DNA from 4 places in the Bradyrhizobium sp. LA2.1 genome. Region 4 is predicted to be linked to each of the others. Evidence: predicted binding sites of a transcription regulator. Region 4 holds the regulator's gene; each other region holds the start of a gene.
What was found. The regulator LexA, encoded in region 4, represses DNA repair genes until DNA is damaged. The targets are predictions, from matches to a motif close to TGTTCNNNNTGTGTTCNG.

Region 1 (7,364 bases), on a different contig from region 4:
AGCGACCAGCCATGGATGATGCCGTCGGCGGCCAGCATCAGCAGGCAGGAGGCGACCAGCAGCTTGTCGGCGATCGGATCGAGCATCCGGCCGAACGCCGATTGCTGATTCCAGATCCGCGCGTAATAGCCGTCGAGGTAATCGGTCACTGCTGCCGCGATGAAGATGGCGACCGCGACCCAGCGCAGCCACAGCGGCTGATCCAGAATCGATTGTGCATAGATGCACCCGACCACGACCGGGATCGCGGCGATCCGGCCATAGGTCAGGATGTTCGGGAGGGACATCGCGCGGCTGGTCGTCCCTCGTGTCGTGGCGATGTTCATCCGTCCTACCAATACCGCTCGTGCCTGAAGGTCAACCGTCCCGCTCCCCAAATGAGGTGCAGCATGCGACGACCATATGACCGCGGCTCCCTTAGTTCACCCCGGCTGGGGATGGAAATAGTCGAAAATCCTGCGAGCGCTCTCGGCGCTCACCCCCGGAACCTTGCCGAGATCGGCGATCGAGGCCCGCTCGATCTCCTTCAGGGTTCCGAAATGGTGCAGCAAGGCACGTTTGCGTGACGGGCCGATGCCCGGAATCTCCTGCAAACCGGCCTCGCGGATGTCCTTCTTGCGCAGCTTGCGGTGCGAGCCGATGACGAAGCGGTGGGCCTCGTCGCGCAAGCGCTGGATGAAGTAAAGCACGGGATCGCGCGGCTCCAGCTTGATCGCCTCGCGCTCCGGCATGAACAGGGTTTCGCGGCCGGCATCCCGGTCCGGTCCCTTGGCGACCGACATCAGCGACACCTGGGTCAGGCCGAGATTCGTAAAGATCTCCCGGACGGCGTTGAGCTGGCCGCGACCGCCGTCGATGATCACGAGGTCGGGCCATTGCGGGAAGTCGTCGTCCTTGGCCTTGCCGGCGGCGTCCTCGGGCGGATTGATCAGGCGCTTGAAGCGGCGCTCCAGCACCTCTTTCATCATGCCGTAATCGTCGCCCGGCGTGAGCCCTTCCGACTTGATGTTGAACTTGCGGTACTGGTTCTTCACAAAACCATCGGGGCCGGCGACGATCATGGCGCCGACCGCATTGGTGCCCTGGATGTGGCTGTTGTCGTAGACCTCGATGCGCTTGGGCGAATGCGGCAGGCTCAGCGTCGTGGCCATGGCGTCGAGCAGGCGGCTCTGTGTCGCGGTGTCCGCGAGCTTGCGGCCCAACGCCTCGCGCGCATTGGTCAGCGCATGGGCGACCAGCTCCTTCTTCTCGCCGCGCTTGGGCGCCGTGACCTCGATCTTGTGGCCGGCCTTGATCGACAGCGCATTGGCGAGCAGCTCGCTCTCCTCGATCTCGTGCGAGAGCAGGATGTTCTTCGGCGGCGGCTTGTCGTCGTAGAACTGGGCGAGGAAGGACCCCAGCACTTCCTCCGGCGTATAGGTCTTCTCCGCGCGCGGGAAATAAGCGCGGTTGCCCCAGTTCTGTCCGGTGCGGAAGAAGAACACTTCGACGCAGGAGAAGCCGCCCTCCTGGTGGATGGCGAACACGTCGGCTTCTTCCACCGTGCGCGGATTGATGCCCTGCTGCGACTGGATCGCCGACAGCGCGGCGAGGCGGTCGCGGTAGAGTGCCGCGGTCTCGAATTCGAGCTCGCCGGATGCCTTCTCCATCTCGCCGGCAAGCTCCTGCTTCACCGCTTGGCTCTTGCCGGAGAGGAAGTCGGTCGCCTCGCGCACCAGCGTCGTGTAGCCGGGGAAATCGATCTCGCGGGTACAGGGGCCGGCGCAGCGGCGGATCTGGTAGAGCAGGCAGGGCCGCGAGCGGCTCTCGAAGAAGGAATCGGTGCAGGAGCGGATCAGGAACGCGCGCTGCAGGGCGGTGATGGTGCGGTTGACCGCGCCGGCGGAAGCGAACGGGCCGAAATAGCGCCCGGGGCGGGTCTGCGCGCCGCGGTGCTTGAGGATCTGCGGCGCCCAATGGTCGCCGGTGATCAGGATGTAGGGAAACGATTTGTCGTCGCGCAGCTGCACGTTGAAGCGCGGCCGGAGCTGCTTGATGAGATTGGCTTCCAGCAGCAGCGCTTCGGTCTCGGTGTTGGTCGAGACGATCTCCACGGTCACCGTGGCTGCGATCATGCGCAGGATGCGCGCCGGTTGCGGCGCGCTCTGGCGCGCATAGTTCGACAGGCGCTTTTTGACGTTCTTGGCCTTGCCGACATAGAGCACGTCGGCATTGGCGCTGAGCATGCGATAGACGCCCGGCGAGGTGGGCGCGAGGCGGACCGCGCGCTCGATCGCCTCGTGGCCGGTCGCCAGCGGCTCTTCGCCGACCGCGCCGCTCTCCTCCAGGATGTCAGGCAGCAGCGCGTCGTCCTCGTCCTCGCCAGCGGTGGTGGCGGGGTCGAGGTCCGGCGGCGCCAGGCTCTCCGGCGGGGCGTCGGCCGTCGTGCCGCGCGGAGATTTGCGCGCGCGTGCGTCGTCCGGATTGTCGGTGGAATCGTGAGCCATGATGCGAATTTAAGCGCTGGGGGTGCCGATTTGAAGTTCCAGCCTTGCGGCACACACAGGATGGCGGCGCGGTTCCGGGTAACACTTGCTTAAGCCTGTTAAGAGCGTGGTAACCCGGCTTAACAGGCCTTTAACTTAAAACTCTCGATAAATCTTACGCGAAAAAGAGGAGGTTCCGTAACCATGCGATTTTGCCTTGCGCGGCGGCGCAGGCATCGCAGGGGGCGGCCGTTGCGTTGGAGAGTACCGATGAGGGGGTTCGTTGTAGGCGCAGCCGTGTTGGTTGCAGCCGGCTGGACAGCTTCGGCAGAGGCCGCCGATCTCAATTACGGGCAGGGTGCGCCCTACACCGTCAATCAGCCGCTCAATGCCTATAGCTGGGCCGGTCCGTATCTCGGTGCCAATCTCGGCTATGAGTGGGGCTCGGTGAGTAATTCGCCCGTCAAGCCCTCCGGTTTCGTCGGCGGTGTGCAGGCCGGCTACAATTTTCAGAACGGTCCATGGGTGTTCGGCGTCGAGGGCGATATCCAGGCCGCGGGCGCTGATGACACCTTCGCGCCGTGGAAGTTCTCCAACCCCTGGTTCGGCACGCTGCGCGGCCGTGCGGGCTATGCGTTCAGCAACGTGCTGTTCTACGGCACCGCCGGCCTCGCCTTCGGCGAACTGCGCGCGCAGACATTCGGCTGGACGGAGTCGCACACCACCGCAGGCTGGACCATCGGTGCCGGCGCGGAAGTCGGCTTCGCGCCGAACTGGAGCGCCAAGCTCGAATATCTCTACATCGATCTGTCGACGAGCCAGTTCGCAATTACCGGCGTGTCAAACGGCTATAGCGCCAGCGTTGTGCGCGCAGGCGTGAACTATCACTTCTGATAGTTGAAGAAGAAAATACCGGACAACAGCCTCCCGGCCGCTCGCGGCCGGGATTTTTTTCGCCAGGTGTTCGCTCGAAAACGCTCTAGGAGACGATGACCAAATTGACTGCCTTTGGTCCCTTCCCCTTCTTGTCCGGCTCGACTTCAAAAGTAATGCGCTGTCCTTCGGCGAGATCTTTCAGTCCCGCCCGCTCCACAGCAGTAATGTGCACGAAGACGTCGCGCCCGCCGTCGTCGGGCTTGATGAAACCGTAGCCGCGCTCGCCGTTAAAAAACTTGACCGTTCCCGTCATGGCCATCGGGAAACTCCCCCTCATTGCTCCTCCGTCGCGACGCAGACTCACGTCACGACATGACCGGGCCTTACGAAGCCCGGGAGCTGGCCATCCTTGGGCGGACCTTTCTTTCGGTCCGATCGGATCTTTCTTAGGCCTTCACTCCGCCGCAACCATTCGCGGAAGCGGAACGTAAAGCCAGTCACGGAAACAGCATAATACGGTTCTCTGCAGATTGACTACCGCTCCTGCATCTTTTTCCCAAGAATGCCGGGGTGTTACGGTCTCGGCACCTCTAATCGGAATCTGGCAGCTCCACCCTGTCCGAGCGGTATCTCCAGCTCGGGCAGGATCGTCTTGAGCTCGCCATGCAGCGTGTACGGCGGATTGACGATCAACAATCCGGCGGAGGTGAGGGCGGCGCCATCAAGCTGCGGCGCGACACTGAATTCGAGACGCAGACATTTTCCTGGCGGTTTTGCTGCGGCTGCGAGCCGCGCCACTGATTGCACCAGCGTGTCGGTGGCGCGCCGGCTCTTGGCCGGATACCAGATTACATAGATACCGGTCGGCCATTTGGTGAAAGCCGCCGCGAAGGCGTCGCCGAGCTTTTCGAACTCGTCTTTCGCCTCGAACGGCGGGTCGATGAGCACGAGCCCGCGCCGTTCTTTCGGTGGCACGAAGGCCGGCAGCGCGACCCAGCCGTCGAGATCGACCACGCGCGCCTGTTCGTCGCGGCGCAGCACACCGATCAGCGCCTTGCGCGCCTTCGGCTCGAGCTCGCAGGCAACGAGGCGGTCCTGCGGCCGCAGCAGGCCGCGCGTGATCAGCGGCGAACCCGGATAGGCCTTGAGCTCGCCCTTCGGATTGTAGGCGCGAACGATGTCGAGATAGGGCTTGGCCAGCGCCACGGCGTCGTTCGACAGGCGCGCCTGCATCAGCCGCGCGATGCCGGTCAGCCATTCGCCGCTACGGCGCGCCTCGTCGCTTTCGAGATCGTAGAGGCCGGCGCCGGCATGGGTGTCGATGACACGGAATGCCCCCGGCTTGTCCTGGAGGTAGGTAATGATGCGCGCGAGCACGATGTGCTTGATGACATCGGCGAAGTTTCCGGCGTGGAAGGCGTGACGGTAGTTCATGAGACAGGACTACGCTACGTCACGGCTTGAGCAAAGCGGCATGCGCGCCTGTGCCGGCATGGGCCCCGATTCTGCAGCGTACCGCCGAACCGGCGCTGCGTCCGGGGCACAAACACTTGGACTAGCCACCTCTGATCGGCGGCATCGTCACCTGGTCGCGGCGGCAGGCGCGGCGCTCGATCTCCTCGCAGGCCCGGAATTGCAGGTCCTTGCTGAGGCAGATGCGGACCTCGGAGAGCCGGGTCCGATTGCAGGTGACCGAGATGGCCGCGTTGCTCAGGCCCGCATTGGCCTTGATGAAGGCTTCCTCCACCTCGCCCGGCGCCACGGTCTTGGCCTGTGACAGTTCGAGATATTCCGCGGGGATCTTGATCGCGGCGCGCGCCTTTCGGATCATCTCGAAATAATTGCGGCTGTCGAGCCCGGAGCAGGTGCCGTGCTTGTCCCACTCGTTGAAGATCAGCCCCGGCGCCGGCATCAAATCGAGCATCGAAGAGACGATGTTGCGGTTCAGGCGTGGCGACGGCCGCTGGCAATATTCAGGGAAGCCATTCTCATATTGCGGCCACAGCCCGTGCACCACGAACGCGTAGGGCCGCCCGCTGCACTGCATCTGCGAGCGACCACCGCCGCCGCCGCGGTTGCGCTCGGACGCCTCCTCGCAGAACGAGGGCGACCATGACAGCGACAGCACATAGAAGTCGAATTCGCCGGGCGCGTTCTGCCGTTTGTCCTGGGCCTTCGCGCCGCCCGGCAGCGCGACCAGCCCGGCGGCCAGAACCAGGGGGAGGGTCAGTGAGATCACGAGACGGGTGAACGAACGCAATCTAAAATGAAACATGGCGACGCCCCTCAACTAGACTGTGCAATCAGCCTAGCAGGCAACAAGAACATTTCAAGAACAAAATTCGGGCCGGCCCGTCAGGCGCCTGATCAGTCCGATTCAGGCCTTTCGATCGAGGCTCAGGGCCTGGCGGCGCGGCAGGACGGATTGTAGGCCCAGTTGCGGTCGAGCCCGACCACGCACCATTCCACACCATTGCCGTAGCCGGAGAAGCCGCCATCCTCGATGATCGAGAAATGCACCTTGCGCACCTTTCCGTCATTGAGCATGGCGTCGCCGGTGCAATAGCGGCGCGGAATGTTGTCAGACTGCCAGGGCCGGAACGCGATCTCGTGAACGGCGGCGAAGCCGGTGATCTTCAACGAGGAATTCCAGAACGAGCTTTCCTTCTCCCAGAACTGGGTGGCGATGGTCGGCAGCGCCCTCTCGCAATCGACGACGGCGCCGTCATAGCGCGGCCCGTTCAGCCAGAAGTTCAGCTCCAGCGGATTGGCGGCCCTGGCCTCACCGAGCGACAGCGCTCCGAACATGAGGCCAAGCAAGGTGGCAAAGCGGAGCGATTTCAGGGGGAGGGCGCGCATGGGCAATCCGGACAGCTGGGTCTTGCGAAGGATGGACGGTGCCGCGAAGGCCGGGGCAGGTCAAGTGCAGCGCGGCAACACTTGGCCAAGAGTTGACCCTAACCTCGCAGCCGGCGGGGCATCAGTTCTTTTCATGGACATCCCGGCACCGTAAACTGGCGCCAACCAACTGGAGTGACGGGAATGCGAATCATTGCGGCTGCGGGCCTTCTTGCCCTGGGGATGATGGCCAGCCAGTCGGCACGCGCCGATATGCTTCCGGTGCCTCCGTTCAAGGGCAACGACACCGGCGGCATCATCGCTTATTCGCTGGCGACCCAGGCTGATGCGCGGCAGGTCGCGGTCGATCACTGCGCGCGCTACGGCAAGGTCGTGAAATTCCTCGCGGTGCAGGCCTTTGAGGGCGGCTATATCTCGTTCTCCTGCCGTTGGGTGCCCTATGGCGCTGCCCAACAGCCGATCCGTACGCTGTACTGAGGCGCTTTCGGAACGTCGGGAGCTTCCCACATGACGCGCAAGCTCGCTTTGCTCGGCTCGGCCCTTTGTCTTGTGGTGTCGGCAGGCAGCGCCAGCGCCGACGATCTGCCGGTGCGCAAGGCCGGTCTCTGGGAAATGAAGATGGTCAGGACCGGCACGCCGATGCCGGAGATGACCATGCAGCACTGCACCGACGAGACCGTCGATAAGGAGATGAACAACAACGTCTCCCCGATGGCCAAGCAGATCTGCGCCAAGCAGGACATCAAGAAGACCGCGACCGGCTATGTCAGTGATTCCGAGTGCAACGTCGCCGGCATCAGCACGACCTCGCATGCCGAGATCACCGGCGATTTCAACTCGGCCTATACGGTGAAGACCTCGTCGCACGCGCAAGGCGGTGCCGCCGGCGCAGCAGGTCGCGACACCACGATGCAGCTCGAGGCCAAGTGGCTCGGGGCCTGCAAGCCCGACCAGAAGCCCGGCGACATCGTGATGCCCGGCGGCTTCAAGATGAACGTGCGCGACATGGACAAGTTGAAGGCGCTGCTGCCGAAGTAGGTGAGTCTTCCCCTCTCCCCTTGTGGGAGAGGGTGTCTCGCCGCGTAGCGGCGAGACGGGTGAGCGACTGTGTTCGCTGTCAAGCGGGTTGCCATGGTGTTTTCGTCCTGATCATGACGTTGAGGA
Region 2 (7,364 bases), on a different contig from region 4:
CTCGACGAGGACCGGCAACATGCGCTGGCCCGCGGCGCCTTCTCCTTCGTCAACAAGCCGACCACGACCGAGGGCGTCTCAGCCGCGCTGACGCAGATCAAGGAATATGCACGGCCGCGGCGCAAGCGGCTCCTGATCGTCGAGGACAACGAGGCCGAGCAGCTCTCGATCCGCGAGCTGCTGCATCACGACGACATCGAGATCGTGACGACGGATACCGGCGCAGGCGCGCTCTCAACTCTGCGCGAGGCGCCCTGCGATTGCGTGGTGCTCGACCTGCGGCTGCCCGACATGAGCGGCTTCGAGGTGCTGGACCAGATCCGCAACGACGAGAGCCTGTCGAACGTTCCGGTGGTGGTCTTCACCGGCCGCGAGCTCTCGGCGGAGGAAGATGCGGAACTCCACACCATGGCGCGCAGCATCGTGGTCAAGGGCGTGGAATCGCCGGAGCGCCTACTCGACGAGACCGCCTTGTTCCTGCATCGCGTGATCACGGAACTGCCGGTCGAGAAGCAGCGCATGCTGGAGAAGCTGAACAGTTCCGACGAAGACCTGATCGGCAAGACCGCCCTGCTCGTCGACGACGACGCCCGCAACATCTTCGCGCTGTCGAGCGTCTTGGAACGGCGGGGCATGAAGGTGCTGACGGCCACGACCGGCCGCGAGGCGGTGACGCTGGTCGAATCCAATCCGGAGATCGCCATCGTGCTGATGGACATCATGATGCCGCAGATGGATGGCTATCAGACCATCGGCGTCATTCGCGAAAATCCGGCCTTCGCCCGCCTTCCGATCATCGCGCTGACAGCCAAGGCGATGAAGGGCGACCGTGAGAAATGCCTGGAAGCCGGTGCGTCCGACTACCTCGCCAAACCCGTCAACACCGATCAATTGCTGCTTGCAATCCGCATGTGGCTGCACCGCTGAGTTTGGATCCGCGAATGGACCACGAAAAGGTCAACATCCTCCTCGTCGACGACCAGCCGGCCAAGCTGCTCGCCTACGAGGTGATCCTGAAGGAACTCGGCGAGAACCTCGTGATCGCATCATCGGGCCGCGAGGCGCTGGAGGTGCTGCTCAAGACCGAGATCGCGGTGATCCTGGTCGACGTCTGCATGCCCGAGCTCGACGGATTCGAGCTGGCCGCGATGATCCGGGAGCATCCGCGCTTCCAGAAGACCGCGATGATCTTCATCTCCGCGATCCAGGTGAGCGACATCGACCGGTTGCGCGGCTACGAGATGGGCGCGGTCGATTACGTGCCGGTGCCTGTGGTGCCGGAGGTGCTGCGCGCCAAGATCAAGGTGTTTGCCGAACTCTACCGCAAGACGCGCGAGCTCGAACGGCTGAACCGGGAGCTCGAGGACCGCGTTCGCGCACGCACGGCCGAGCTGGAGAATTCCACCGCAAAGCTGCGCGAGAGCGAAGAGCGGCGCAGCATGGCGATCGCCGCCGGCAAGATGGGATCGTGGGACTGGGACTGGGTCAACGGCGACTGGATGTGGGACGAAGGCCAGTACCGCATCTTCGGCGTGACGCCGGAGACCTTCAATGTCACCTCGGCCAACATCCAGGCGCTGCTGCACCCTGATGACGTCGACCAGTTCGGCCAGGCGATTGCCGCGTTCAATACCGGCGCGCACGCCTATGAAGGCGAGTTTCGCGTCAGCCGGCCCGATGGCGAGGTGCGCTGGTGCGTCGGCACGGCGGCCGCGACGGTGGACCATGGCGGCCGCGTGGTGCGCGTGAGCGGCGTCACCGTGGACATCACCGAGCGCAAACGCGCGGAAGAGAGACAAAACCTACTGGCGCGCGAGGTGGATCATCGCGCCAAGAACGCGCTGGCGCTGGCGCAATCGATCGTGCGCCTCACCCGCGCCGACGAGGTCAAGGCTTACGTCAACGCCGTCGAGGGGCGCATCAACGCGCTGGCGCGCGTGCACACGATCCTGTCGCTGTCGAGCTGGCAGGGCGCCGAACTCTCGAGGCTGATCGACGAGGAGCTCGCGCCCTACTCGCTCGGCGGCCAGATCAAGCTGGCCGGTCCGGAAGTTCAGCTGGCGCCGGCGACAGCGCAGACGCTGGCGCTGGCACTGCACGAGCTCTTCACCAACTCGGCGAAATATGGCGCGCTCTCGACGCGGTCGGGGCGGCTCGCGATCGGCTGGCAAGTCGAGGACGACCACCTCACACTAACGTGGGACGAAACCGGCGGTCCGCTGGTGAGGACGCCGAAATCCCGTGGCTTCGGCACGCGGAGCCTGCTTGCCAGTGTGGAATCGCAACTCGGCGGACAGGCGGAATTCAACTGGCGTGCCGAAGGCCTGTTGTGCCGCCTCGAGGTGCCGCTGACGCGGAAGACCGTAGCGCCGCCGGCCGCGAGCAAGTTCGACGCGGCTCCGTCCGAACCCCTTCAGCGGGCCTCAGGCTAGAGCGTCTGCGAGCGAAGTGGGCTCCGGTTCGCGCGTAAGGACAAGAATCTGGAGCTTCGGCCCTGATTCACTCAGAACCGATCATGATCTAGCGCGCCGCGGCGACCCTCACGCGCTGCATCGCCTGCGGTTCGTCAGCGACACGTCCTTCCAGCCAGGCTTCCGTTTGCGAAAGCTCGCGCAGCGCCCGCGCGTAACGGCGGGCTGCGCTCCGTTCGGCGCCGCGCGGCAGCTTGCGCGCCTTGCGCAGCATGTCCGCAGCCGCGTTGCGATAGGCCAGCGAGCGATAGAGAAAGACGACCTTACCCATATCGAATGTTCCCGTGTTGATGGCATTCATCCTCGCAAGACCGCCATGAACATCGGATGAAGCGGGGAATGACAAAATCGTCATGACAATGGAACCCGCAATCGTCGCATGCGTTTTATGCCACACCGCGAGGCGGTTCCATGCGCGGGAAAAAGTCGCCGAGCCTCATCTCTCCGACCGGCGTCATCAAGCTGATGACGCATGCGATGATGGGCGCAGCCCTCGGCCTTGTCTTCGGTCTCGCCCTCGTCCTGTTCAATCCGGCCGTCGCAAATTTGTTGAACCACGGCGGACATTCGGCCGGCATGGTCTTCATCATCACACTGGTGACGACGTTCGCGATCGGCGCAACGCTCACGGGCCTCGTGTTCATCCTCGCCGAGGACAAGGAATTTTGAAGCGCGCGTGACGCGCACCGGGCGATTTCGTTCGGAACTCCTGCAGCAAATGGCGGTTGGCTGCCTGCGTCAATTCAACTCAGGGAGTTCCCGCGCATGAAAACCACCAAGCTCGCTCTTACCGTGATGTTGGCAACCGGCCTCGCCGCCGCTCCGTTCGCCGTGCAGGCCAAGTCGCATAAGGCCAAGCATGGATCCGCTATGTCCTCGTCGCAGACCACGGGTGCCAACACCAAGTCCTCCAAGGGCGCTGATCCCTCCGGTCAAGGTGGTTCTGGCCCCGGCTCCGACCAAGGCGGCACCATGACGAACAACAAGGGCGGCATGAGCAACACCAAGTGAGCTCCGGCCGACAATCAAAGGCCTCGCGGCGACGCGGGGCCTTTCGCTTTGGAGCTGGAGTTTGGAGCTAGATTGGGAATCCTTCTAGCGTCGCATCGCTAAAGCGGCCGTCCCGTGGCATTCGCCTTCACGAGATGCTCCAGCCGTGCACGTTTGCGTGCGATCAGGAGCTGCGCTGCGGCATCGTCGAGACCCTCGCGCTGCAATTGCCGGATGGCGGAGCCGAGTTCGAGAATTTCGGCGCGCAGTTTTAGAATCCGGTACGTGTCCGGGTCTTCTTCCACCGCACGCTCCCAAAATTCTCAGCGGCGCGCGATCACGCGCAGCGGACTACCGGATGTCGTTGCAGGACGAAGGCGGACCCGCTCGCGGACGTCAGGCAAGACATCGCCGCCACCGGCCGCCTTCCATTCGCCGATCAGCAGGTTGATTTTCCGGCGCAGATCCATCTGCGCCAGGGCCTTTTCTGTGCAGTCGCGGTCGCGATCGACGAGGTCGCGCACAGACACCTCGATGTCGGCCATCTCGAGCCTCAAGGCGCTGATTTTGCGTCGAATTTCATTAATTCTGTTGTCCATGGCTTGTTAGAACAAAATAAGAACATATAGTCAAGTGACGATTTGAGAACGGAGAGGCCAGATGCAGGTTCAGGGTAAATACGACGCCAGGGTTTTCCTCACGGAGCAGATGACGAGAGCGCAGGGGCTGAGGCTAAAGCGTCTGAGCGAGGAAGCCTATCAGCCCACTCAATACGATCGGGCTCTGTCCTCCACTGAGGCTGCGCGCCGCATTCGAGCGCTGGAAGACGAGATCGAGTTGGCGAACTCCTTCTGAGGAACGCGGCCAGCGCATTTGGAACGTAGGGTCAGTGATGCGGTTCTTTCCCGGGCCAAGGGAGAGAGTTGATGGCACGCAAGGCAAAGAAACGCCGCTACTCACGCAGCGCCAGCAGTGATGTCGAGCGCGAGATGCGCGGTTATAAGAAGGGCACCGCGAAAAGCGGCCCCGGCGGTCGTGGCGGACGCGTGAAGAGTCGCAAGCAGGCGATCGCAATCGGCCTGTCGGAAGCGCGCGCGAAGGGCAAGAAAGTCCCGAAGAAGGCGTCGAAGCGGAAAACGTCCAAGAAGAAGACAGCCAAGAAGACGGCCAGGAAGACGACCAAGACAACGAAGAAGACCTCGAAGCGCAAATCCAGCAAGCGGTAACGCCCACCCGCGTCAGATCATGCTGCCCGGCATGAAGCAGCGGATCGAAATCCCGAACGCAGTCTTCACCGGCCATACCATGGTGTGGCCAGCCCGGTTTGGCTCGGTGATGACGGCCTCATCAGGCACATCCACCCACTGCCCGTCGAGCCGCACGCGATAGTGCCCATCGTGCGATTCCCAATCGGGGTCGGATACAGCAAAGCCATCTGCATCCGAGCAGCAGGGCCCAAGATGGCTGCGCAAGCTGTCGAACCAGGGTTTCAGGGGCGAGTTGGCGTAGCGGCCATCGTCGCGCCCCAGGGCGCTTCCGGTCGTCAGGACAAGCGGCGCCACAAGCAGCGCACACCTCAGCGAGAGCTTCAATCGATCCATGTCGGCACCGATCAAATGCGAACCACCGGTTCCACAAGAAGGCCGGGCGTTCGAAGTTCCACTCCTGCAATTCGCCTGGGCGTCTTCATTGACGCCAAAGCCCAACACGTGATTCCGAACTGTGACGAGCGAACGCGGCTTTTTCGGACGAACCCGTCATCAACGCTGCCGTTAACGAGAATGTTATCGGCACCTGTGGGAATCTTCCAGACGCGCACGAAAAAGGCGGCCCGCAGGCCGCCTTTTGAGTTTGCCGCGGGAAGCGCGAGGCTTAGGCCAGCGGCACCGCGACGAACCGCGTCGCTTCCTGGCTCTTCACCTGCAACAGCACGCTGTTCTTGCCGGATGATTTGGCCTGCGCCAGCTCGGAGCGGACGTCACCGACATTGGCAACGGCCTTGCCGCCGACATTGAGAATGACGTCGCCGGTCTGGATGCCGCGCTGCGCGGCGGGTCCCTGCGGATCGACCTCGGTCACGACCACGCCCTTTTGGCCCGCGCCCTGGACGTCGCCGGCCGGCGCCAGGCTGAGACCGAGGCGCGGCGTGCCGGTGTTCGGCTGCGCCCTGCCCTCGCCGGCCTTGGCCTGCCGCTCGTTCGGCAACTCGCCGAGGGCGAGTGTCACCGTCTTGCTCGCGCCTTTGTGGAAGACGTCGAGCTTCACGGAGGTGCCCGGCGCCAGGGTGGCAATGGTGCGGGCGAGATCGCGGGAGTCCTTGATCGCGGTACCGTTGACGGCGGTAATGACGTCGCCCGCCTCGATGCCGGCCTTCGCCGCGGGGCTGCCGTCCTGCGGATTGTCCACGATCGCGCCGCGCGCCTCCTTGAGGCCGAGGCTGTCGGCGATCTCGGCGCTCACCGGCTGCACCTGCACGCCGAGCCAGCCGCGGGTGACCGAGCCCTTGTCCTTCAGCTGCGCGACGACGAGCTTCGCGGTCGAAGCCGGAATGTCGAAGCCGATACCGACCGAACCGCCGGAGGGCGAGAAGATCGCGGTGTTCACGCCGATCACGTTGCCGTTCATGTCGAAGGCCGGACCGCCGGAATTGCCCTTGTTGATCGGCGCGTCGATCTGGATGAAGTCGTCATAGGGACCGTTGCCGATGTCGCGACCGTTGGCCGAGACGATGCCGGCGGTCACGGTGCCGCCGAGGCCGAAGGGATTGCCGACCGCGACCACCCAGTCACCGATCCGCGGCTTCTGGTCGGAGAATTTAACAAACGGGAAGTCCCTCTTGCCATCGACCTTGATCAGCGCGAGATCGGTCTTCGGATCGGTGCCGACCACCTTCGCGGTGTAGCTCGTGCCGTCGTCCATGGTCACCTGCACCGACTCGGCATGATCGACGACGTGGTTGTTGGTCACGGCATAGCCGTCGGCGGAGATGAAGAAGCCGGAACCTTCGCCCGTGATCATCTGGTGGCGCTGGCGCGGCATGCCGTTCATGCCACCCGGGCCGCGGAAGCCGAACTGCCGCGAAAACTGGTCGAACGGCGAATCCTCGTCCGAATCCATCCGGTTCTGTTGCAGCATCGCGCTCTTGTCGTTGTCCTGGTCGATCTTGACCCGCACCGAGATGACGGCGGGTTTGACCTTGCTGACGAGATCGCCGAAGCCCGGCGGCGTCGCGGCGGCTTCCGCCGCCTGGGCCGGCCCGATGAAGGAATTCAGACCGAACTGCGAAGAGGCGGGAGAGGCAGCGAGCACGGCCACGCCAAGCGCGGCCACGGTGCCCAGCAGCGCAAGCCGGCGCGGCTTCAAGATCTTGCGGGACGTGGTGGTGTCGGAATTGACGCGATCGTTCATGTCAAAATGTCCATGTTGGGTAAGTCGCCTTGCACCCAACATGGACATCGTCACCTTACGGCGTCCCGTCCGTCCGATTAAATCTTGGCAAAGGTGCCGCGAAAATCAGGGCTGCACATTTGATGCGGCTCAACGCAGGCCACCTGCGCCGTGATAGACTGCGGCCACTGGATGATGTCCACCGGAGGCGCGCCATGTACAAAGACATTCTTGTCCACATCCCGACCGAGCGCCCGATGAGCGCGGTGATCGACGGCTCGATCTCGCTCGCGGCGAGACTCAACGCACACGTCGACGCGGTCGCCGTCGGGTACGTCGCGAGCAGCACTGCCTATGTCCTGGATGGCGGTGCCGCCGTAGCGGCCGTGTTCGAGATGGAGCGCGAGCGCGCGGTGGAGCGTGCCGAGGCCGCGTTGGCGATATTTCGGAGCGAAGCCACGAACGCCGGCATCTCCTGCACCTGTCACCCGCTCGGCGCAATCCCGGCGGACGCAG
Region 3 (7,364 bases), on a different contig from region 4:
CTCTTCGGCCAGAACCATCGAGATCGAGGTGTAGATGCCCTGACCCATCTCCACCTGCGGCATGATCAGCGTGGTCTGGCCGGTCTCGTCGATACGGATGAAGGCGTTGGGCGCGAACTTGCCGTCGGTCGTATCCCTCGGCTGCTCCGGCTCGTTGACGGCGGCCCGTAGGGGCAGGTGAAAGGCGAGCAGGAAACCGGTCGCGAGACCGCTGGTCAGAAGCGTGCGGCGGGAGAGGCTGTTGTGTGCATTCATGGCGGACCTCACGACTGACGGCCGTTGGCGGCCTGCTTGATGGCCTCGCGGATGCGGACATAGGTGCCGCAGCGGCAGATGTTGCCAGCCATCGCGGCGTCGATGTCGGAATCATCCGGATGAGAGGTGGTTGCCAGTAGAGCGGCGGCCGCCATGATCTGGCCGGATTGGCAATAGCCGCACTGGACCACCTCGAGATCGAGCCAGGCTTTCTGCACCTTCGCGCCTGCGGGCGTATTGCCGACATGTTCGATGGTGGTGATGGCGCGGTTCGCAACCGCGCTGACCGGCAGGACGCAGGAGCGCACGGCCTTGCCGTCCACATGCACCGTGCAGGCACCGCATTGCGCGATGCCGCAGCCAAATTTCGTGCCCGTCATTCCGAGGATGTCGCGCAGCACCCACAGCAGCGGCATTTCCGGCGGCGCGTCGAACGATTTGGTTTCGCCGTTGATGGTGAGAGTTGTTGCCATAAGCATCCCCTTGCTCGCTTGATCGCTTGCGGCGATCTAGTCGGCGAATTCGTGCGCGACAATAATCATACTGATGCGAAACGATGAAGCGCCAGAATTTCCGGCGATGCATATTTGCGCTGCCGACGCGTCAGGCCATGACGTTCACGAATTTGTGCGGCGATCGCTGCAGCGGAATTGGGCTAATTGATATGATAATCGTCATGTTGTGACGCATTTTCGTCGCAGCACCGTTGAGCGCCGCAGATGATCGTGCGAATGCGGAAATTCATGCGATGACGAAATTCGTGCGATTGGGAAAGTCGGGCCGTGGCACGTCCTTGCTCGCGGCCATCCTTCGAGACGCCTGCCTGCGGCGGGCCCTCAGGATGAGGACCGAGTGTGCAGCCGTCGTTTTGACGAGCACCGATGCCGCTTAGCCTCATCCTGAGGAGACCGCGAAGCGGTCGTCTCGAAGGACGAGGCGCGCGCTCAGGTCGTGCAAAATGCCATACGCGATAGCTCCACTTTGCGGGAGTGGGCTGCTGCGCTGGCAGATGCAGACTGACCCGGGTGAGGGGTTTGTCTGCACGTATGGGTGATTTCGGAATAGTAGTATTATGCGCCTGTTTTGCCCGACGCGTCAAACTGCGTCCTGGCCTGCCGGCGTAAGTCCTTGATTCCCCTGGCCCCCGCTACTGTGCATGGGGTTGTTTTTCAGGTTTTTGATTCAGGGGGCCGCCGGAGCGACCCTCAGCTCTGCCGAAAACCCATCCGGAAGGCGCCCCAGTGCTTGCCGCGGATCACGATCGGCGAGGACAGGTCCTTCATCAGCACGAACTGTCCGCCGCCCATGTCGCGGCGATAGGTCTGGAGCAGGAACGGTTTTGTGTTGGCCGCGACCTTCTTCACCGCGCGGTCGCTGAACAGGCGGCGGTTGCGGCAATTGGCGTTGTTCCAGACGGGATCCTTGCCCTGCGGCAGGCGGTAGTTCGGGTTGTGGGTCGGCAGATAGCCGCCCTTGGCCCAGGCGACGCAGAACACGATGCGGGAATGGGACTTCTGGATCGGGTCCTGGATGGCGGGCAGCACGCGGTCGGTGAAGTCGACGTAGTTGGTCTTGTATTGCTTGGGATCGGTGCCGGGGATTTCCCGGTAGTTCTCGTCCATGAGCTGGTCGAGCGTGATCTCGCCGCGGTCGATTGCGGCCTCGAACTCGTCCGAGATCCGCTTTGCGGTCTCGACGACGACTCGGATCAGCGGCGCATCCGATGTCTCCACGCCGCTGTCGGCGATCATCGCGATCAGCGCTTCGGACGTGTCGAGCAGTTTTGTCACGCGCTGATCGGCGTTCTTGAGATCGCGCGAGGACAGGTCGACGCCCTTGGCGAGCTCGTTGAGCTCGCTGATGACCGTGTCGCAATGGCCGAGATTGGAGGTCGCGGCGCGCGTGACGCTGTCGATCTCCGCTTCCACCGAGGCAAAACCCTGCTGGACCCGCGAGATGATGCCGGAGATCTGCTGGGCGCCTTCGCCGGCAGTCTTGGCGCGTTGCGAAGCGTCGCTGCTCTCGCCGATCAGGCCTTCGATCTGGCCGTCGAGATCGCGCACGGTGTCGGAGATCTGATGCGTGGCCGCACGGGTAGCCTCCGCGAGATTCTTGACCTCGCTTGCCACCACCGCAAACCCGCGGCCGGCATTACCGGCGCGGGCCGCTTCGATGGTGGCATTGAGCGCGAGCAAGTTGGTCTGCTTGGCGATCGCCTCGATCGAGCCGGACACTTTTGCCACCTGCGCTAGCGCCGAGCCGACCGCGCTCAGGCGCGCCTCGATCCGCTCCACGGCTGCGACGAGCTCGGAGATGTGGCTGACCGCGGTGTCGACCGCGCCGCGCGACTGCGCGATCTCGCCGACCGCTGCCGATGCGGTCGATTGCACCGCTTGTGACGCATTGGCGATATCGTGATTGGCCGAGACCATCGTCTCGGCCGTCTCCTGGAGGTGATGGAACCGTTCGGACTGGTTCGCGACGCGGTTTGCGACTTCCTGGACGTTGCCGGCGATGTCGGCGAGCTCCACGCCGAGACCGCCGATGCGGTCGGCGAGCTGGTCGATCAGACGTTCGGCAAGTGTCCGGTTGGAGCCGGTGTCCAGGACTGCCAGTTGTGCGACGGACATGTTTTGAGAGTCCTCCAGTCAGAGCCGTTCGGCGGCTCTCCGCGGCATTCCCATTCCAATTCCAGCCTTAAAGGATGATTCGCGGCCGGCGTCTTGCCTGAGCGTGCACTACAGCTTGTAAGCCGTGCGGAATCCGCCCCAGTGCCGGCCCTGGACGCGGATCGGGACGTCGATCTCGCGCATCATCACGGTGTTGCCGTTGCCCATGTCGCGGGCATAGCTCTGGACCAGGTACGAGCGCAGGTTGCGTGCGGCCGCCAACCCTGCCGGGTCGTTGAAGATCCGCCGATTGCGGCTGTTGGCGGTGTTCCAGGCGGTGTCGCCCGGCCGCTGCGGATGCGAATAGATCTTGTTGTGCACCGGCAGGAAGCCGTTGCGGTCGACCATGGCGCAGAACGCCATGCGCGGTTCCTTGGCGAGAAAGGCTTCCTGGAACGGCGGCAGCGCGCGGTCGGCCCAGTCCAGATATCTGGTGCGGTATTGCTGCGGATTGGTGCCGGCGATTTCCGCATAATCGGTGTCGAAGAGGTCGTCGATCTTGACCTCGCCGCGTGCAACCGCCTGCTCGAAAATCCGGGTCAGCGCCGTGCCGGCCTCCATGGCGCGGGTGACGAACTCGGTGTTCTCCTCGTGGATCGACCAGAGCCTGTCTTCGATCTTCTCGCTGAGATCGGCGTTGGGGCTGACGAATTGCGCGCGGGCGCCGGCCTTGGACTGCTCGATCACGCGCAGGCGGCAGGCGCCGACGTCTTCGAGCGTGCCGTCGACGACGGCCTGCGTGGCAAGCTTCGCCGCCTCCGGGCCGCCGATCAGCACGCCGTCCATCGCGATCTCGTAGACCTGCAACACGCCGCGTGCGGTTTCGAACTTGAGATGGCAGGGCAGCCGCTCGGTCTTGCGACGGTCGTCGTGCTCGCTCTGGCGCAGCAGCACCGCACAGCGCGATTTCAGCTTGCGCGCGAAGGTGGTGACGGCCTTGCCGGCGCTGGCGACGTTCTCGCCGTGGGTCTCGGCGGCCTTGGTTGCGGCGTCGATCTCGGCCGCGCTCTCGCCGACCGAGATGATGAACTGCGACGCGCTTGCCGCGTTGCCGGAGACCTCGCTGGTGGTGGCATTCTGCTCGGCGACCGCGCCGTTGACGGTGTCGAACACCGGGCGGATCGCCTCGATCGCCTGCGCGATGCGATGCACGGCGTCGGCCGAGCCGGCGGCGTCGCGCTGGAGCGCGTCGATCTTCCTGGTGATCTCCTCCGTCGCGCCCTGGGTCTGCACCGCGAGCGCCTTCACTTCGGTGGCGACGACCGCAAAGCCCTTGCCCGCCGCACCCGCGCGCGCGGCCTCAATGGTCGAGTTGAGCGCGAGCAGCGTCGTCTGCCGCGCGATCTGCGCAATCAGATTGACGACATTGCCGATGGCAGCGGAGGATTCGCGCAGGCGGTCGACATTGGCGCGGGCTTCCTGCGCCGCGGCGCTGGCCTCGTCGGCGAGCTTGCCGGCCGCGCGCACCTGCGCGCCGATGCCTTGCGCGGACTGGGTGAACTTGTCGGCGGCATGGGCAAAGGTTGAGGCGGTCGATTGCGCTGCATTGGTGCGGCCGGTGAGGGCGTCGGTGCGCTCGCGAATATCCGCGAGCGTTGCCGCGGTCGCCTCCGCGCCGCCGGCGACCGAATTGGCGGCCCGCTCGAGCTGGCGGATCACGGCGCCGAGCTCGAGTTCCAGCAGTTCCAGGATTTCCCTGGCGGAATCGGCCTCGGCCGAGGGGGCGGGCGCCGGATCGACCGGCGACGGCGCGGCCTGTGGGGGTGCCACGGGCGCGGACAAGTCGGGCAGACGCTTCCGAAACAATGCGAACGCCATCAGGTCACTCTTGCCGGGGAACGGGCGGTTGCTATTTTCGCAAGCCGGAATGAAATCAGGGTTAACGGTGCCTGACTCCTAGGCACGGGGCACTACGGTATTACCTTAAAGTCGTAGAGCCTCTTTCATTCCGGTGGGTTGGCGGCCTATAAGGCCGCGCTTCCCACGCTCACCTTTGGCGCACGATTCCTGACGAGACACGCATGGCCGGACATTCCCAATTCAAGAACATCATGCACCGCAAGGGGCGGCAGGATGCCCAGAAGTCGAAGCTGTTCGGCAAGCTGGCGCGGGAAATCACCGTCGCGGCCAAGCTGGGCACGCCCGATCCCAACATGAACCCGCGCCTGCGTGCGGCCATCATCGCGGCGCGCCAGGAGAACATGCCGAAGGACAATATCGAGCGCGCCGTCAAGAAGGCGCTCGGCAATGAGGGCGAGAACTATGACGAGATCCGCTACGAGGGTTACGGCCCCGGCGGCGTCGCCGTCATCGTCGAGGCGCTGACCGACAACCGCAACCGCGCCGCCTCCGACATCCGCTCCTTCTTCACCAAATCGGGCGGCAATCTCGGCGAAACCGGCTCGGTCTCCTTCATGTTCGACCGCACCGGCATCATCGAATACGACCGCAGCGTCGCCTCCGACGACGCGGTGCTGGATGCCGCGATCGAGGCCGGCGCCGACGACGTCGTCTCAGGCGAAGGCGGACACGAGATCTACGCCTCGACCGAAGGCTATCGCGACGTCGCCAAGGCGCTGGAAGCCAAGTTCGGCGAGCCGCGCAAGGCCGCGCTGATCTGGAAGCCGCAGAATACGGTCGCGGTCGACGACGAGACCGGCGAGAAGCTCTTGAAGCTAATGGACCTGCTCAACGAGCACGACGACGTCCAGCACGTCTACGCCAATTTCGAGGTGTCGGACGCGCTGATGGCGAAGATTGGCGGTTGAGGTCGCCACCAGCCCCAGATTCCGCTGTCGTCGCCCGGCTTGACCGGGCGACCCAGTATTCCAGAGACGTCTGAGGGAAGCGGAGAAGCCGCGGCGTACTGGATACCCCGCTTTCGCGGGGTATGACCGCGTGCCTTGTGGTCGTCATCGCGGGCACCCAATCGCGACACCCCACTTCCCCTGTTACTTCCCGTTCTGTTTCTGTTTCCCCCACCGCAGCCAGCCGCTATCACTGGCCCATGACTGCGCTCCCGATTCGTGGCCCCGTTCGCATCATCGGCATCGACCCCGGCCTGCGCCGCACCGGCTGGGGCGTGATCGAGGCCGAGGGCAATCGCCTGATCTACGTCGCCTGCGGCTCGGTGGAACCGCCGGACGATTTGCCGCTGGCGAGCCGGCTGCTCGCGATCCATGAGGGGCTTGCCGCCGTCCTGTCCGGTCACAAGCCGATGGAAGCCGCGGTCGAGCAGACCTTTGTGAACAAGGACGGCGTCGCGACGCTGAAGCTCGGCCAGGCCCGCGGCGTCGCCATGCTGGCGCCCGCGATGTTCGGCATTACTGTCGCCGAATACGCGCCGAACCAAGTCAAGAAGACGGTGGTCGGTGCCGGCCACGCCGACAAGCACCAGATCGCGATGATGCTGAAGATTTTGCTGCCGAAAGCCGAGCCGCCGTCCGCCGACGCTGCCGACGCACTCGCCATCGCCATCACCCACGCCCATCATCGCCAAAGCACGGCGCTCAGGCTGAAGGTGGCGGGCTTATGATCGGCAAGCTCAAGGGCCTGATCGATTCCTACGGCGAGGATTATGTGCTCCTCGACGTCGGCGGGGTCGGCTATCAGGTGCATTGCTCGGCGCGCACGCTGCAGCATCTGCCCTCGCCCGGCGAGGCCGCGGTGCTGTCGATCGAGACTTATGTCCGCGAGGATCAAATAAAGCTGTTCGGTTTCCGCACCGATCAGGAGCGCGAATGGTTTCGCCTGCTCCAGACCGTGCAGGGCGTCGGTGCAAAAGTCGCGCTCGCCGTGCTCGGCACGCTGGCGCCTTCCGATCTCGCCAACGCCATCGCGCTGCGCGACAAGGCCGCGGTGGCACGCACGCCGGGCGTCGGCCCCAAGGTTGCCGAGCGCATCGTTACCGAGCTGAAGGACAAGGCGCCGGCCTTCGCCAATGTCGATCCCGCCGTCGTGCATCTCGCCGGCGCCGTCGACGACCAGCGCGCGCCGCGCCCGGTGGCAGATGCGATCTCGGCGCTGGTCAATCTCGGTTACGGCCAGCCGCAGGCGGCTGCGGCCATCGCATCGGCATCGCGCAGCGCGGGCGAGAGCGCCGAGACCGCGCAACTCATCCGGCTAGGCCTGAAGGAGCTGTCGAAGTGAGCGCGGCCCACTCCAATCCCGTCGCCGCCCTGTTTCGTCGCCTTTCGCGCGTGGCCGGTATCGTCGTGATTTTCTCCATTGTCGGGCCGCTGACGACCGCCGCGTTGGTTGCTGTGACGGTAACGGCGCTCGGCGCCGCGGTGCTGCAGATGTTTCTCGTGTTCCTCGAACTGGAAGCACTGCGTGCCCTGGTTTCGATCGCGGTCGTGCTGTTGGCCATCGTCACGATTCTCGCCTCGTTCCTTCCTGCAGTCGTCGCCGGCCTGATATTTGCGTTGGCGGCGGTCTACG
Region 4 (7,364 bases):
TGACACCGCCCATTACAGCCGTCGCGAACGTGACATTGCCAAGCGCTATGTTCGCGAGAGCCGCCTGCGCGCCACCGGCGGCGATTACCAGAAGGGCCTGGAGTGGCGGACCGTGAAGATGATCAAGGACAAGTTCAAGATCCCGCTCATCCTGAAGGGCATCGCCACCGCCGAGGACGCCCGGATCGCGGTCGATCACGGCGTGGAGTGGATCTACGTCTCCAACCATGGCGGCCGCCAGCTCGATCACGGCCGCGGTGCCATGCATGTGCTGCCCGAGATCGTCGAGGCCGTGAAGGGACGCGCCAAGATCATGGTCGACGGCGGCTTCTGCCGCGGCACCGACATCGTCAAGGCGATCGCGGCGGGCGCGGACATGGTCGGCATCGGCCGGCTGCAATGCTGGGCATTGGCCGCAGCCGGCGAGGCCGGCGTGAGGCGCATGCTGGAGCTGCTCGAGGACGAGGTGCTGCGCTGCCTCGGCCTTTTGGGCGCTACCTCGTTCGCCGAGGTCGACAAGTCCTGCCTGCACCAGGCGACCGCAACGAATGCGCCGAGCGTGTTTAGCGCGTTCCCGCTGTTCGACCACGACCCCTATCGATATTGAGTGAAAGGATGCAATGAGCTCGCTCTCTCCCGGCAGCGCGGACGCGCTGCTGTTCGATCTCGGGCGCGTCGTGCTCGACATCGATTTCTCCAAGGCGATCGCCTGCTGGGCGGGACATGCCGGCTGCAAGCCGGAAGCCATCGTCGCGCGCTATGTGCGGGACAGCGAAGCCTACCGGCTGCACGAGGTCGGCAAGATCAGCGACGAGGCCTATTTTGACTCGCTGCGTGTCGCGCTCGGGATCGGCATCTCGGACGCGCAGTTCCTGGAGGGCTGGAACGCAATCTTCGCCGGCGAGATGCCCGATATCGCTGAGCTGCTGCCGCGTGCGGCAAAGCAGTTGCCGCTCTACGCGTTCTCCAACACCAACCGGCCGCATGTGGACCACTTCTCGAAGGAATATGCTGGCCTGCTCGGCCATTTCCGCGAGCTGTATCTGTCGTCCAGCATCGGCCTGCGCAAACCGGATGTGGAGGCCTTCGACCATGTCGTGGCCGCGATCGGCGTGCCGGCGAACCGTATCGTGTTCTTCGACGATCTTGCCGCGAACATCGAAGGAGCGCGGTCGCGCGGCCTGACCACGGTCCACGTGACCTCGCCCCGCGACGTCGGGAACGCCCTCAAGGCGCTCGGCATCTGATCTCTGGCCGGCAAGCCGACGGGCCGCGAATGGAACTATTTTGCCCCGGGGGCGAGGAACCAAAACCCTTTGTACATTTTTATACAGAGCTCCAGGAACGATTGCCCCTCTCAGGACTCATGAGTCCGTTGGGAATTCTACATCGGGCTTATCGTCGTGTTGGGCAAAACCTACCTCACCAAGCAGGCCTCTCTGCTGATGAAATTCGCCAGGACCACCTCGGATTCTGAGCTTTCCGCCAAGCTGATCAGCAAGGCCGCCGACCTGAAATCCCAGGCCGACCCGCTGCCTGACAAGGATCAGGGCCCCGCAGCGCCGGACGTCAGTCCGTACAAGCCGCCGGGGGGCTGACCGATGCTGGCCGTGGCTCTCGTCCTTCTCGTCCTCGCCATGGCCATCCTCGTACCGGTCTGTCTCGCCTTCTGGATCATGCCGCGGCGGACGTGATGCTCACCCTTCATCGCAGAGCGGATGACGCAGGATAAATCATCCTGCGCGGCCACTGTTTTGCCTCTGCGCCTGCACTCGGCTAGAACTCTCGCCGCCGATTTGCCCGAACGGGCCCAGCAGGAGTTTTCACCCGTGGCCCTGATGCCGGTTTCCGACGCGCTCGCCGCGGTGCTGGCGGGCGCAGAGCCGCTGCCTGAAGAGATGATCGCGCTCGACGCGGCCTTCCACCGTGTGCTCGCGCGCGACGTCGCCGCGCGGCGCACGCAGCCGCCGCAAGCGATGTCGGCAATGGACGGCTATGCGGTGCGCGCGGTCGATGCGGCCAAGATCGACTCCCAGCTCACCCTGATCGGCGAGGTCGCGGCGGGCCGCCCGTTTGCGGGATCGGTCGGCGCCAGCGAGGCCGTGCGTATCTTCACCGGCGGTGTCGTTCCCGATGGCGCTGATGCGGTCGTGATCCAGGAGGACACGATCACGGACGGCAAGCGCATCACCATCAAGGAAGCCGCCGTAACGGGGCGGCACATCCGCCCCGCCGGCGTCGACTTCTCGGAAGGCGACGTGCTGCTGCGCAAGGGGGCCCGGCTCACCGAGCGCGACCTCGCGCTCGCCGCCGGCATGAATTACCCGCAACTGCCAGTCCGACGACGCCCGAAGGTCGCGATCCTCGCGACCGGCGACGAGTTGGTGATACCGGGCACCACGCCCGGTCCCGGCCAGATCGTCTATTCCAACGGCTACGCCCTGCACGCGCTCGCCCGCAGCGAGGGCGCCGATACCATCGACCTCGGCGTTGCCGCCGATACGCTGGAGGCCACCACGGCCGGCATCGGCCGCGCGCGGGAGAGCGGCGCGGACATCCTGATCACGACCGGCGGCGCCTCTGTCGGCGACCACGATCTGGTCCAGCAGGCGCTGAGGGACGAAGGTATCTCGATGGCGTTCTGGAAGATCGCGATGCGGCCCGGTAAGCCGATGATGAACGGGCGGCTCGGGGCGATGCGTGTGATCGGCCTGCCCGGCAATCCCGTGTCATCCTACGTTTGCGGCTTCCTGTTCATGGTGCCATTGATTCGCGCGCTTTCGGGCCGTTCGATGATTCATCACCGCCGCGAACGCGCGGTGCTCGGCCGCGATGTCGGCGCCAACGACCAGCGCGAGGATTACCTGCGCGCACGCCTCGAGCTGCGCGACGACGGCACGCTCGTCGCCCTTCCGGTCAATCACCAGGATTCCTCGCTGCTTGCGAATCTCGCTGCGGCACAGGCACTTCTCGTGCGCGCGCCATTCGCGTCGAAGGCCGAAGCCGGCACGCCTTGCGAGGTCTTGCGGTTGCCCGTCTAAGCGCTTCGTTCGCGTGCGTTCCGCGAACTTTGTCGCGTTCACGGTAAATTAAGCAGTTGCGGAACATGTATCGAACATATAGTGTCCGTTCATGATTTGTTTCGAGAATGTAGCGGCTTACTGCTGAATTCAGCGTCTCGGAATCGAACGACATCAACCGGGGGATTTTGGTCGAGATGTTAACGCGCAAACAATACGAGCTCCTGCGGTTCATCAGCGAACGGCTGAAGGAAAGCGGCGTGCCGCCCTCCTTCGATGAGATGAAGGACGCGCTCGACCTGCGCTCGAAATCGGGCATCCATCGCCTGATCACTGCGCTCGAGGAGCGCGGCTTCATCCGGCGCCTGCCCAACCGGGCCCGCGCCATCGAGGTGATCAAGCTGCCCGAGCTTCAGGCCGCTGCCGGCAGCCGCCGCGGCTTCACGCCGAGCGTCATCGAAGGCAATCTCGGCAAGGTCCGCACGACTTCGAGCCCACCGGCGGACGAGGGCGAGCGCCCCGTCGCGGTCCCCGTGATGGGCCGCATCGCGGCCGGTACGCCGATCGAGGCCTTGCAGACCCGCAGCCACACCATCAGCGTACCGCCTGACATGCTCGGCTCGGGCGAACATTACGCGCTCGAAGTGCGCGGCGATTCCATGGTCGAGGCCGGCATTCTCGACGGCGACATGGCGCTGATCCAGCGCAACGAGAGCGCCGATACCGGCGATATCGTGGTGGCGCTGATCGACGACGAGGAAGCAACCCTGAAGCGCTTCCGCCGCCGCGGCGCCTCGATCGCGCTCGAGCCCGCCAACGCCGCCTATGAGGTCCGCATCCTCCCGCCCAACCGGGTGAAGATCCAGGGCAAGCTGATCGGGCTGTACCGGAAGTATTGATACCGGACGCGCCGGTATTGGTCATTTCGCGCCCCGCGCGCTTTCGATCGGCATCGCCGATCCGAGATTGGAGCGGACGATTGTCCGCTTCCGCTGGATAGTCTTTCTGGTTTCGCGCAGATTATCCGGCCCCTCCTCCAGCGGTAAATCCTCGGCACGCCGCACGAAGCAGCCCTGCTTCGCGGCCTTCAGGTTCGAGGAGAAGTCATGCGCCGGATCGTTCTGAGCACAATTGCTGTGGCGCTGATCGCAGCATCAGCGTCGCAAGCCTTGGACGTGCAAGCCTTGGCCGTGCAAGCCTTGGCCGCGCAATCGCGGCCCCATGTCCGCAAGGACACCGCCGTAGGCGAGCAAGTCCGCAGGGCCCTCGACGCCGTCGGCCAACCGTCGCGGCCGGGCTGGCAATATTCCGGCTGGTCGGCGCCTGCGGGGCGCTGACACGCGCCTGCAGAATGCAAAGGGGCGGGCTTTGTTCCTGGTGGATTCGGGAAAGTTAATGTGATTGCGGCCTGCGGCGGCGAGCCGTAGATTTGCCTACAACCCGGCAGAACGTTTGGTATTTCCACTCTGATAGAGGCCTGCGCCTCGATTAAGAGACGTGGGTCGCTATCCCTGCATGAGGAGCACCCGATGTGTGACTACAGCCTGCATGCCGTCGCGTCGCGTCCCGCCGAAGTCGGCGAGACGATCGTCACGACAACCTTCCGCGGCACCTCGACGCGCGGCTTTGCCTCCGCGGCCGATCCGACCGTCGCGGTCTGCCTGCTCCCGGGGACGGAGCTCGCCTTCGCCGACAACGTCCGCTACGACAATCGCTGGATCTGGACGCGCACCGTCAATTCGCGCGTCGGCAAGTTCGGCAAGATCGATCCGCACATTCCCGATCGCCATCATGATGCGATCGAATTCCCCGACGGCAAATCCGTGCTGGTGACGCAGCTGGTCGAAGGCCAGCGTGCGACCGTGCTGCAGCTACCGGTGACCCAGCCGCTCGGCGAGCGCGAGCACAAGCCGCAGACCATCACCGACAGCCGGACAACCATCACCCGCCTGCCGATCGGCTGATGCAGCCATTCCCGGCCGGCAGGTCGGGCCAGGATTGAAATCGCCATCGCCGGCCGAGGCCGGCGAGATGGTGTCGTTTGTGTCCCGCGAAACGCCATCGGGCGGACCAAGCCGTGGCGTCTCCCACCGCACGAAGTTTGCGCTGTCCTGCCTGAATTTTGAACGTCCGTTCCGCAGCCAAATGGCCGATGCTTGGTGCGACTTGAGACGGCGGGCACGTTCGATGAAGACCTTCATTCGCGTCGTTGAACTCTGGGTGCCTGACCGCACGCGCATGCGGCTGGAATTCGGCGGCGGCCTCTACGGCGAAGGGTTGTCCGCGTTTAGGGACGTGAGCGAGGATCTGCACTTCGGATATGACGAGGGACTTCCCGGCAAGGCCTGGGCCGGCGGCCACCCCGTGATCCTCACCAGATTCACCGATTCCTATTTCAAGCGGACCGATCAGGCCATCGCCGCCGGGCTGACCTGCGGCGTGGCGGTGCCCGTGTTTTCGGGCGAATTCCTGCAAGCCGTCATGGTGCTGTTCTGCGGCGACGACGAGGCCCATGTCGGCGCGATCGAGCTCTGGCACAACGATGCCGAAACCTCCCACGAGATGGGGCTCGTCGACGGCTATTACGGCACCGCCGACATGTTCGAATTCAACTCCCGCCACACCAGATTTCCGCGCGGCTTCGGCCTTCCAGGCCGCATCTGGAAAGCCGGCCTGCCGCTGATCATCAAGGACCTGCACGATGCCAGGAGTTTTCTGCGCTGGGAGGACGCCGCCAAGGTCGGAATCAATCTCGGCGTCGGCGTTCCCTACTGGACCGGCACCGATCAGACCTGGGTGCTGACATTTCTCTCGGCGCAGGCGACCCCGATTGCGCGACGCTTCGAGATCTGGGTCCCGGACGAGGCCCGTTCGGCGCTGGTCTTCCGCACCGGCGATTGCAGCGCGCAGACCGACCTCGCCGCGCTCTATGCGACGAAATCCATCGCCAAAGGCGAAGGCAGCATCGGCGGGGCCTGGGCCACCGGCATGCCCGCGCTCAACGACGATCTCGCGCGTGACGGCTCGGTCGCGGCCTCGCAGGCCAGCGCCTCTGGACTGAGCCAGATGGTCGTCCTGCCGGTGATCGGCAATGCCAGGCTCGACGCCGTGCTGGCCTGGTATCTGTAACCCGTCCGCTCAATCCTCAGCCTGCAGGTCCGCTTCCGATGGCGTCGCGTCGCGGTTGCGGGGAGCCGCCGCCTGCGGCGCAAGGCTCGCGCTGAAATCCGCCTCGCCGGCCGCCGCCGGCGACCACGGACGGTCTGCCCCCCTTGCCTTCGCCGCCTGAACCGCGAAGCCGTCGCCGCTTCGCGTCAGCGCCAGCGCGCCCTGCCTTGCGAGACGCTGACGGTCGACAACCATCGCCGCGCAATCCGGCGGCGCCGGCCGCGCCGTCACCACCAGCGCGGCCCGGCTGCAATCGTCAGCCAATGAATCGATGCGCAAGGCCAGCGCGACCAGGCGCCCGTCGGCGAGCGGCGTGACGCAGCCAGCCTCGTCGCACGACACGCCGGCGGCCAGAGAGGCACTGCCGGCGTCGCGCGGATCGGCGTCGGCGGCGAGCCATTCCTTCAGAAGAAAACTGTCCTTGCTCGACCTGATGAGTTGCAGGTGCCCATCCCTGCCCCGCACCGCGACACTCTGGCCGTCACCGGCGATCAGGACATCGGGCTGCCGCGCGCACAGTCCCCAGAGGATCGCGGCCAACAACACCACCGCGCCGGCCCAGCGCAACGGCGTGCGCAACAAGCCCATCACGATGATCCCCAAGCTTGCAGCGATCAGCGGTGCGATGCCGAAAGCCGAGATACGGCCGATCGCGCCCGGCAAAGCGGCCACCCAGCGCGACACCGCAACCATCCAGTCGATGCCGATCCCCATCAGCCACCAGAACGGACCATCGAGTCCGAACGGCGCTGCAATCAAGCCCAACAGGCCCGCGGGCATCACCAGGGCCGAGACCACCGGCATCGCCCCGAGGTTGGCGAGCACGCCGAACGGGGTGACGCGGTGGAAATGGAAGGCGGCATAGGGCGTGGTCGCGAGCCCCGCGATCAGCGAGGCCAGGAACAGCATCGCGATCTCGCGCCCGCCCCACATTGCAATCCGCGCGGTCGCGGAATGATCTGGCGACGCAAACAAGTTCGGCATGCCGATCTGCACCAGCGCCACCAGTCCGAGCGTTGCTGCGAACGACATCTGGAAGCTTGGATGCACCAGCGCTTCCGGCGCGACCGCGAGCACGATTAGCGCGGCCACCGCCAGCGTGCGGAAGGTGATGGCACGGCGATCGACCATGACCGCGATCAGCACCACCGCGGTCATGAAGAACGATCTTTGCGT

Region 1: ABIB95_RS38745 (ribonuclease T2 family protein) is a predicted target of LexA. The motif match lies at 5,662-5,679, and genes of this name have one in related genera.
Region 2: ABIB95_RS41140 (DUF3072 domain-containing protein) is a predicted target of LexA. The motif match lies at 4,068-4,085, and genes of this name have one in related genera.
Region 3: ruvC (crossover junction endodeoxyribonuclease RuvC) is a predicted target of LexA. The motif match lies at 5,884-5,901, and genes of this name have one in related genera.

Annotation. Positions count from the first base shown of each region.
Region 1 is NZ_JBEPQI010000028.1:138,197-145,560, forward strand. Features, by position in the region: gene pgsA (CDP-diacylglycerol--glycerol-3-phosphate 3-phosphatidyltransferase) at 1-326, opposite strand, end outside; gene uvrC (excinuclease ABC subunit UvrC) at 423-2,486, opposite strand; gene ABIB95_RS38730 (outer membrane protein) at 2,736-3,359, shown strand; gene ABIB95_RS38735 (cold-shock protein) at 3,445-3,660, opposite strand; gene ABIB95_RS38740 (23S rRNA (adenine(2030)-N(6))-methyltransferase RlmJ) at 3,915-4,775, opposite strand; gene ABIB95_RS38745 (ribonuclease T2 family protein) at 4,897-5,616, opposite strand; gene ABIB95_RS38750 (hypothetical protein) at 5,739-6,200, opposite strand; gene ABIB95_RS38755 (hypothetical protein) at 6,384-6,677, shown strand; gene ABIB95_RS38760 (DUF3617 domain-containing protein) at 6,708-7,238, shown strand.
Region 2 is NZ_JBEPQI010000033.1:15,765-23,128, forward strand. Features, by position in the region: gene ABIB95_RS41105 (HAMP domain-containing protein) at 1-927, shown strand, start outside; gene ABIB95_RS41110 (HWE histidine kinase domain-containing protein) at 942-2,432, shown strand; gene ABIB95_RS41115 (hypothetical protein) at 2,521-2,742, opposite strand; gene ABIB95_RS41120 (hypothetical protein) at 2,883-3,140, shown strand; gene ABIB95_RS41125 (hypothetical protein) at 3,237-3,482, shown strand; gene ABIB95_RS41130 (hypothetical protein) at 3,581-3,766, opposite strand; gene ABIB95_RS41135 (hypothetical protein) at 3,785-4,006, opposite strand; gene ABIB95_RS41140 (DUF3072 domain-containing protein) at 4,122-4,316, shown strand; gene ABIB95_RS41145 (DUF6496 domain-containing protein) at 4,388-4,687, shown strand; gene ABIB95_RS41150 (hypothetical protein) at 4,700-5,062, opposite strand; gene ABIB95_RS41155 (Do family serine endopeptidase) at 5,334-6,869, opposite strand; gene ABIB95_RS41160 (universal stress protein) at 7,064-7,364, shown strand, end outside.
Region 3 is NZ_JBEPQI010000011.1:131,077-138,440, forward strand. Features, by position in the region: gene ABIB95_RS22465 (xanthine dehydrogenase family protein molybdopterin-binding subunit) at 1-255, opposite strand, end outside; gene ABIB95_RS22470 ((2Fe-2S)-binding protein) at 264-728, opposite strand; gene ABIB95_RS22475 (methyl-accepting chemotaxis protein) at 1,461-2,885, opposite strand; gene ABIB95_RS22480 (methyl-accepting chemotaxis protein) at 2,994-4,742, opposite strand; gene ABIB95_RS22485 (YebC/PmpR family DNA-binding transcriptional regulator) at 4,946-5,692, shown strand; gene ruvC (crossover junction endodeoxyribonuclease RuvC) at 5,932-6,459, shown strand; gene ruvA (Holliday junction branch migration protein RuvA) at 6,456-7,073, shown strand; gene ABIB95_RS22500 (hypothetical protein) at 7,070-7,364, shown strand, end outside.
Region 4 is NZ_JBEPQI010000023.1:16,677-24,040, reverse strand. Features, by position in the region: gene ABIB95_RS34270 (alpha-hydroxy acid oxidase) at 1-607, shown strand, start outside; gene ABIB95_RS34265 (HAD family hydrolase) at 621-1,247, shown strand; gene ABIB95_RS34260 (hypothetical protein) at 1,404-1,598, shown strand; gene ABIB95_RS34255 (molybdopterin molybdotransferase MoeA) at 1,830-3,041, shown strand; gene lexA (transcriptional repressor LexA) at 3,218-3,919, shown strand; gene ABIB95_RS34245 (hypothetical protein) at 4,127-4,357, shown strand; gene ABIB95_RS34240 (hypothetical protein) at 4,550-4,984, shown strand; gene ABIB95_RS34235 (GAF domain-containing protein) at 5,208-6,149, shown strand; gene ABIB95_RS34230 (ComEC/Rec2 family competence protein) at 6,159-7,364, opposite strand, start outside.